One region of the Paenibacillus sp. LS-5 genome, then DNA from elsewhere that is predicted to be linked to it. Evidence: riboswitches for the same ligand, from Rfam matches in the RefSeq annotation. Region 1 holds a riboswitch; the other holds the start of a gene.
The links. A riboswitch is a leader RNA that binds a small molecule or an ion and turns the genes downstream of it on or off. The one in region 1 is predicted to bind glycine.

Region 1 (4,423 bases):
ATGAAAGCCGCAGCAGAGCACCTTGTGCCCGTCACGCTGGAGCTTGGAGGCAAAAGTCCGGCAATCGTTGAGCGGACTGCGAATCTCGATGTTGCGGCCAAACGGATTATTTGGGGGAAGATGATCAACGCTGGTCAGACCTGTATTGCCCCGGATTATGTGCTTGCCCATGAAGAGATTAGAGAGGAATTGATTACCCGGATGAAAAGGGTGCTGGCCACCTTCTTCGGGCCGGACGCAAGAGTAAGTCCGGATTATGGCCGAATCGTTAATGAACGCCAATTCGACCGGCTGGCCGCCATTCTGGAAGCGGAGCCCAATAGCGTGCTTGCGGGCGGGACAACAGTCAGAGAGGAGCTCTATATCGAGCCGACGCTTCTTGCCGCTACCTCTTGGTCGGACCCTGCGATGCAGGATGAACTTTTTGGGCCAATACTGCCCATTATGGGCTTCCGTCAGGTGGAGGAGGCCATTGAAATGGTGAACGCCCGTCCCAAACCATTGGCATTGTACTTGTTCACCGAACAATCTCAGGTTGAGCAGGAAGTACTCTCACGCGTCTCCTTCGGCGGCGGGTGTGTGAATGATACGATCAGCCATGTTGCCAATCACCACCTGCCCTTTGGGGGAGTAGGGAATGCCGGGATCGGCGCGTATCACGGGAAATACAGCTTCGAACTGTTCTCCCATACCAAAAGCGTCCTGACCAAGAGCACGAAGCTGGATATCCCTTTCTTATTTCCGCCTTATGGTGACAAGGTCAAGTGGGTCAGGAAGATCATGCGATAATGCCGCAGATCACATGCTAAGTCAAAGTTTCAATGCTCATTCCGGCTATAACCAATTCCTATAGCCTGCTATATCTCTTTCGTAGAATGGCATACCCATTGGGTATGCTATATTAAATTCATTCTATTTTACGAGGAGATTAACCTATGAGCACACAAACCGAACCTAAGAAGAGAACCATTACTCCATTCCGATATGACATTGTCGGCAGCTTCCTGCGCCCGGGCGCGTTGAAAGAGGCCAGATTGCAATTCAAGAACGGTGAAATTACTGCCGGGCAGCTCCAGGAAGTGGAGAACGCCGAAATCATTAAGCTCGTACAGAAACAGAAAGAGGTTGGCCTTCAAGCGGTAACCGACGGTGAATTCCGCCGCTCCTGGTGGCATTTGGACTTCTTCTGGGGATTTGACGGTGTGGAGCGGACGATTATTGACCAGGGCTATCAATTCAACGGCGCGCAGTCCAGACCGGAAACCTCCCGTTTGTCCGGCAAAATAAGCTACAGCAGTCATCCTTTTGTATCCCATTATGCATTCCTAAAAGGAGTTGCAGGCGAAGACGTTGTTGCGCGTCAATCAATTCCTGCGGCTGCGCAATTCCTGTTCGAGCTGGACCGGGCAGAAAATAAGGAAACTACGAACGCCATCTATCCGAATCGGGAGGAACTGGTGTCGGATATTGCCAAGGCGTACAAAGCGTCGATTCTTGCCTTCTATGAAGCAGGCTGCCGCAGTATTCAGATTGACGATTGCACGTGGGGGGCACTTTGCGACGAACAGTTTATTTCATTCATGCAGCAGATTGGCGTGAATGTGGCTGATTATGCGGATGAATTTGCCAGATTGAACGAGGCGGTGGTATCGGGTCTGCCGGACGATCTCGTGGTTACAACACATGTCTGCCGCGGCAATTATGTTTCGACTTATGCTGGAGTAGGCGGAGGTTACGAGCCTATCGCGCAAACGCTCCTGAGCATCGATAACTACTCCGGCTATTATCTGGAGTTTGATACAGAGCGGGCAGGTGATTTCAAGCCGCTTCGTTTCCTGAAGGACAATCAGCAGGTTGTGCTTGGCCTGTTCTCCTCCAAATTTGGTGAGCTTGAGAACAAAGAGGATATTCTGAAGCGCATTGAGGAAGCGAAGCAATACGTCGATTTGAACCGGATTTGCCTAAGCCCCCAATGCGGATTTGCTTCCACGGAAGAAGGCAACCACCTGACAGAAGAACAGCAGTGGAACAAACTGGCCTATATTAAAGAGATTGCCGAAGAAATCTGGAAATAATTAGCTTGAGACTTTTATCACTGATCTAACACTCACATCGCAAGTAATATGTTAGAATATCAGAAACACATTGTACATTAACTTCATAATTCGCAAGCTATGATTGCTATGGATCACACTATAGCAGGAGCAGCTTCTGGAGAGACCGCGGAATTTCGCGGCGCCGAAGGGTTCACAATCTCAGGCAAAAGGACAGAAGAGTACGGAATGTATTTGTCATGCTGATGCATCAGCAGGCAAGTATTCTTTCCTATTCTTATGAACCGGGAGATTGGATGACATCCAGTCTCTTTTTTTTGTGCATCAATGTATGTATTCATAAGGGGGAATAAGGTATGGCACAAACCGAATTAAAAAGAGAACTGGCAAACCGGCATGTTCAACTGATCGCCATCGGAGGCACCATTGGTACAGGATTATTCCTGGGGTCGGGTAAAGCGATCCAGCAGGCAGGGCCATCCATCATGATTACCTATCTAATCGTGGGTATCGCTGTATTTTTCGTAATGAGGGCACTTGGAGAGCTTCTGCTGTCAAAAGCGGGATATCAGTCATTCACGGATATTGCCGAAGACTATCTGGGTCCCCGGGTCGCGTTCATCACGGGCTGGACCTATTGGTTCTGCTGGATCATGACGGCTATGGCTGATGTGATTGCAGTAGGCGTATATGTGCAGTACTGGTTTAATATTCCGCATTGGGTACCGGCTGTCGTCTGCCTGATCATTTTGTTAGGACTTAATTTACTGACCGTCAAAAACTTCGGAGAACTCGAGTTCTGGTTTGCTCTAATCAAGGTCATCACGATCCTTGCTTTAATCGGCATTGGCGTCATTTTCCTGATTATGGGGCTCAAGACGGATGCAGGATCGGTAACGGTCCGGAACCTGTGGGAACACGGAGGTGTATTTCCGAACGGTGTGAAAGGTTTTTTATTTTCCTTCCAGATGGTTGTATTTGCTTATGTCGGCGTGGAATTAGTAGGAGTGTCGGCAGCGGAAACTGCGGATCCGGAGAAAAATATCCCGTCCGCGATCAACAAAATCCCTTTGCGGATCCTTTTTTTCTACGTTGGTGCGTTATTCGTCCTGCTGTGCATTAACCCATGGACGGAGCTCAGTCCGGCGGAAAGCCCTTTTGTGAGAACCTTTAGTCTGGTAGGGATTCCAATTGCTGCGGGGATTATCAATTTCGTCGTATTAACTTCAGCCGCTTCCGCATGCAACAGCGGGATGTTCTCGACCAGCCGGATTCTATATAATCTGAGCCGGAAGGACCGGGCGTCCGCTCATTTTGCCAAACTGAATAAAAATCATGTTCCCGGGAATTCGTTATTCATATCTACGCTTGTCATCTCTGCCGGGGCTCTTCTGAGCAAACTCGTTCCGGAGCAGGCTTTTGGAATTGTAACCACTATAAGTGCCATTTGTTTTATCTGGGTGTGGGGTGTGGTTCTCGTATGCCATATCCAATATAAGAAGACCCGGCCTGATCTGCAGGCAAAATCCAAATTCAAAGCACCGTTCACGCCGGCGATTAATGTTGTGGTCTTAGCTTTGTTTGCTGCGATACTGGTGATTATGCTGTTTGCTGAAGATACGCGTCCGGCATTATTGTTTACGCCTCTGTGGTTTATTTTGTTGTTTGTTTTGTATTCGGTGAATAACAGGAAAAGGGAACAGAGCAACAAAATAATTAGTGCAGAACCAACAAGCCATTCATAAAATCACAGCAGCCTTCCATTCCGCTTCCCAGTGGTTTTGGGGGCTTTTTTCATTTAATACGGGGCTATACCTCATGAATCAAAGGCAGGATAATCATAGAGTCATGGGAGAGGTGCTGTAAGTTTTTGTGAAAAATCCGATAAAAGAAAGGAGGGTCACTATTCAGGTTTTTAAAAAGGAGAATCTAAATGCCTGCTAAATTAGTAAAAAATATCATCGTATTCTGTTTGGTTGTCGTATTCTTACCGGTAACATCCATTTGGGCCGCATCTCTCATTACGGACCCGGCTTTGGCAAAAGCCATTCGGGCGGAATTAAAGCTGCCGGCTAATAAAGAGGTGAAGGCGGTTGATCTGCAGAAGTTGGAATCTTTGTATCCTATGGAATCCAAGAATAAAATCGTCAGTTTGCAAGGACTTGAATATGCCGTTAACCTGCAGAGCTTATTTGTTCCCGGCCAAAAGATTAAAAGTATTACACCGCTCAGTAAGCTGAAAAAACTGACGTTTGTAGCCGTTGACGGGAATCAGATTACTGACCTTACACCGCTATCTGGGTTAAGTTCACTGGAAAATCTGGTTGTTCAAGACAACAAGATAAAGAGTCTAGCACCGCTTAAGAATC
Region 2 (4,423 bases), on a different contig from region 1:
TCCGGCAGATTCTGGAGCTCGAGATGGACGCTAAAGAGCTCAAATACGAGGGCTATGCCAAAATCTTCGAAGCCGCAGGAGGCTATGCTCCCACTATGGGCATCATCGGCACGGTTATGGGTCTGATCCGCGTACTCAGCAGTCTAACCGATCCCTCCAACCTGGGAGCTTCCATCGCAGTTGCTTTTACAGCAACTCTATATGGTGTGGCCAGCGCTAATCTAATATTTTTACCCATTGCCTCCAAAATCAAATCCCGCAGCCAAAGTGAACTGGGCACTATGGAAATGCTTATGGTAGGCATTCTTGCCCTTCAGAACGGGGATCATCCCCAGCTTGTCCGTAAAAAGCTAAGTTCCTTCTTGAACCGTTCCACCAGGGAACGTCGTATCGAGACTACCAGAGGTCCCTCATGAGACAGAGAAACCGTAGGCAGCCACGAACAGGAGGAAGAGAAAACGGCGACCGGTGGATGATTACCTATGCCGATCTGATTACACTGCTACTTATTTTCTTCGTGGTTCTGTATGCCATGAGCAGTCTGGATACACATAAATTCAACATCGTCACCAGCTCTTTAACGGACACTTTCAGAAGCGGAAATCCGGTATTGGATGGTGGAAGCGGCGTGCTGGATGGTCAAAAGGGACTGCAATCGGAAGGGACGGGGAAAGGTCAGAATGGGGAGGAGAATGGCAAGGATGGAGCCGGTCTCAATCAGGACAATGCGGCCAGCCCATCCCCTGACAGCACAGAGCCTTCGGCTCGTGAGCAGTCCTTCCGTGAACAGGAAGCCAAATTGGCTGCGCTAATGGGCGTCATCACCAAATATGTCAACGACAACAATCTGGGAGACCAGATCTTTGTGGCGGATAAACCGCAAGGCATTGCGATTACGCTCAGTGACCGTTACCTGTTCGACGTCGGACAGGCCGAGCTCAAAGCACCCGCGCTCCCCGCGCTGCGGCAGCTGTCTGGACTATTCCGCGGAATTGGAGCAACCATCAGCATCGAGGGCCATACCGATAATACACCAGTGTCTGCCGGCTCCCGTTATAACGACAACTGGGAACTGTCCGGCGCCCGTGCTCTCTCGGTGCTGCGCTTCTTTTTGGATAAAGAGGGGTTGAATCCGAATACGTTTCAATATGCCGGATATGCTGATACCCGCCCTGCTGTGAGCAATTCTACTGCAGAAGGACGGCAGAAAAACCGGCGCGTAGAGATTACGGTACTGCGGCAGCTTCAGGAAGGGGAGTAGCGCACAATTAGACCACAAAAAGACAGACCTCACACATTAGTGGTACAAAATGTGATGTGAGAGTCTGTCTTTATTTTATACGCCGAAACTAGAGTTCGAAGGATATCCTATTCTTCAATCAATTTGCCATACGCTGCCGCATCCAGCAGTCCCGACGCTGCTTCTGCGAACTCACCGGTGATTTCCAGCTCAAAAATCCATCCGCCGCTGTAAGGCTGATCATTAATCAGCTCCGGACTGGCTTCCAGTGCGTCGTTGATCTTGGTCACTGTCCCTGATACCGGAGAATAGAGCTCCGATACCGTCTTGACGGATTCGATGCTGCCCACGCTGTCGCCAGCCGAGATGGCTGCCCCCACCTCAGGAAACTCTACAAATACGATATCGCCAAGTAAATGCTGGGCATGATCCGTAATTCCGACACGTACTATGCGCCCTTCACCCTGCTGTGCCCATTCATGTTCTTCGCTATACAACAGGTCGTCTAGCACTTCACTCATTCTTAAGCCGCCTCTTTTCCAAATTTGGAGTTGTAAAATTAGTTATAGACTAAGTGATTGCGCTGCGCAATGTCAATATAGCTGACAGGAAAATAAAATTTGTCATCTTTTTGACGTTTTTATGTTGACAGCGGAGTTGTATACCCGGTTTAATGGAGTCAGTAGAAAACAATACGGTTTGCGAATGAAGGCATAGGGAGAGACTGTCTGCGAGAAGACAGCGCCGAAGGAGTAAGCCCGGAAGGGTGAATCTCTCAGGCAAAAGGACCTTTGCCGGACGCATCTCTGGAGAGCTATTCGAACCTGCCTGGCAGGATTCGGATCACCAACGGGGAAACCTGCGCGGCTTACAGCAGGGTAACTCTCAGGTACAAGGGACAGAGCGGAAGACTTATATGCGGATTGTGCATATTCGTCTTTTGCCTGTCCTTTTTCGCATGTAATAAAGACAAGGGAGTGAGCAGATGGAAGCTTTGAAGAGAACACCTTTTTACGACCTTTACGCCGCTTATGCGGAGTCCAGATGTATTGATTTCGGCGGCTGGGAGCTGCCGGTGCAGTTCACGGGAATCGTGAAGGAGCATGAGGCGGTCCGCCAGAAGGCCGGATTGTTCGATGTATCGCACATGGGCGAATTCATGGTCAGCGGCAGCGGCTCGGAAGCCTTTCTGCAGCAGATGACCACCAATGATGTCAGCCGTCTTCAGGATGGCGGCGCGCAGTACACCCTGATGCTCTATCCAAGCGGCGGTGTGGTTGATGATCTGCTGGTCTACCGCCTCGGCGAAGAACATTACATGCTGGTCGTCAATGCCTCCAATATCGACAAAGACTTCCAATGGCTGCAGGAGCATCTCACCGATGAATTCAGCGGTGTAACGCTGAAGAACGTATCTGACGATACGCTACTCCTCGCACTGCAGGGCCCCTTGGCGGAGACGATTCTGGCCGTAGTAACTTCTGCTCCCATTGCAGAGCTTGCGCCTTTCCATTTCATCGAGCGCGCTGTGGTCTGCGGCGTAGAGGTTCTGCTCTCACGGACCGGATATACCGGGGAGGACGGATTTGAACTATACGCCCCGCTGGACACAGCAGCTGCGCTCTGGAACGGCTTGCTTGCGGCCGGTGCACCGCACGGTCTGACTCCCGCCGGACTCGGGGCACGCGATACGCTTCGGTTCGAAGCCAAGCTGCCGCTGTACGGCCAAGAGCTGTCGGCGGACATTACACCGCTCGAAGCAGGCGTACAGTTCTTCGTGAAGCTGGATAAAGCCGGCTTCATCGGCAAGGACGCACTGGTGAAGCAGAAGGAAGCCGGGCTACCCCGCCGCCTCGTGGGACTAGAGATGATTGACCGGGGCATTCCACGCTCACATTATCCGGTCTATGCGGAGGGTGTGAAGATCGGGGAGGTCACTACAGGCACACAGTCCCCAACGCTGAAACGCAATTTGGGTCTGGCCCTGCTGGACGCTGCCTATACAGAGATTGGAACAGAGGTTTACGTGGAGATTCGCGGCAAGCAGCTTAAGGCGGCCGTGGTCAAAGCGCCATTCTATAAAAAGAGCCAAGGAGTGAAGCCGCAATGAAGCACCGTTATCTGCCGATGACCGAGCAAGACCGCAAGGAGATGATGGAGGCTGTCGGGATTCAGTCCGTGGAGGAACTGTTCGCCGACATCCCTCAAGCTGTCCGTTATCAGGGAACGATGCCGATGTCTGAAGCGCTTGATGAATACGCGCTGCTCCGCCATATGAAAGAGCTGTCCGACCGCAATGCCAGCTTCGACACCCATGCCAGCTTCCTCGGTGCAGGGCTGTATGACCACCATATCCCCGTTGTTATTAACCATGTGATTTCCCGCTCGGAGTTTTATACCGCCTACACCCCTTACCAGCCGGAGATCAGCCAAGGCGAGCTGCAGGCAATCTTCGAGTTCCAGTCCTATATCTGTGAGCTGACCGGCATGAAAGTAGCAAATGCCAGCATGTACGACGGTGCGACCGCCTTCTCGGAAGCTGCTGTGCTTGCAGCCGGTGCGACAAAACGCAAAAAGTTGATTGTCTCCCGCACTGTTCACCCTGAGGCACGCCAGGTGCTGCGTACCTCTGCGGGTGCATGGGGCCTGGATGTTGTAGAGATTGACTACAAGGACGGAGTAACGGATCAGGCCAAGCTTGCTACCGCGATTGACGGCGACACGGCTGCCGTACTGGTACAGTCGCCGAACTTCTTCGGCGCCATTGAAGATCTCAGCGCCATTGAGCCGCTGATCCATGCAGTGAAAGGCCTGCTCGTCGTCAGCGCCAATCCGCTGGCCCTCGGTATTCTCGAAACGCCAGGTAAGCTTGGCGCCGACATTGTAGTCGGTGATGCCCAGCCGCTAGGCATTCCGGCTTCACTTGGCGGACCTACCTGCGGCTTCTTCGCCGTAGCCGAGCCTCTTATGCGCCGCATGCCGGGCCGGATTGTCGGCCAGACCGTTGACCGTAACGGCAAACGCGGTTTCGTACTGACCCTGCAGGCCCGCGAGCAGCATATCCGTCGCGAAAAAGCGACATCCAACATCTGTTCCAACCAGGCACTGCTCGCGTTATGTGCCTCTGTCTACCTATCCGTTATGGGCAAAGAGGGCATGCGTGAGGTTGGAGAACTGAACATC

Region 2: another riboswitch for glycine. It lies ahead of gcvT (glycine cleavage system aminomethyltransferase GcvT); the one in region 1 lies ahead of AC0MA3_RS10990 (amino acid permease).

What each region holds. Positions count from the first base shown of each region.
Region 1 covers NZ_JBWAVA010000005.1:297,749-302,171, reverse strand. Annotated here, with positions in the region: gene AC0MA3_RS11000 (aldehyde dehydrogenase) at 1-789, shown strand, start outside; gene AC0MA3_RS10995 (5-methyltetrahydropteroyltriglutamate--homocysteine S-methyltransferase) at 936-2,075, shown strand; glycine riboswitch at 2,202-2,281, shown strand; gene AC0MA3_RS10990 (amino acid permease) at 2,411-3,799, shown strand; gene AC0MA3_RS10985 (leucine-rich repeat domain-containing protein) at 3,988-4,423, shown strand, end outside.
Region 2 covers NZ_JBWAVA010000018.1:49,928-54,350, forward strand. Annotated here, with positions in the region: gene AC0MA3_RS21835 (flagellar motor protein) at 1-416, shown strand, start outside; gene AC0MA3_RS21840 (flagellar motor protein MotB) at 413-1,261, shown strand; gene gcvH (glycine cleavage system protein GcvH) at 1,369-1,761, opposite strand; glycine riboswitch at 1,946-2,041, shown strand; gene gcvT (glycine cleavage system aminomethyltransferase GcvT) at 2,226-3,350, shown strand; gene gcvPA (aminomethyl-transferring glycine dehydrogenase subunit GcvPA) at 3,347-4,423, shown strand, end outside.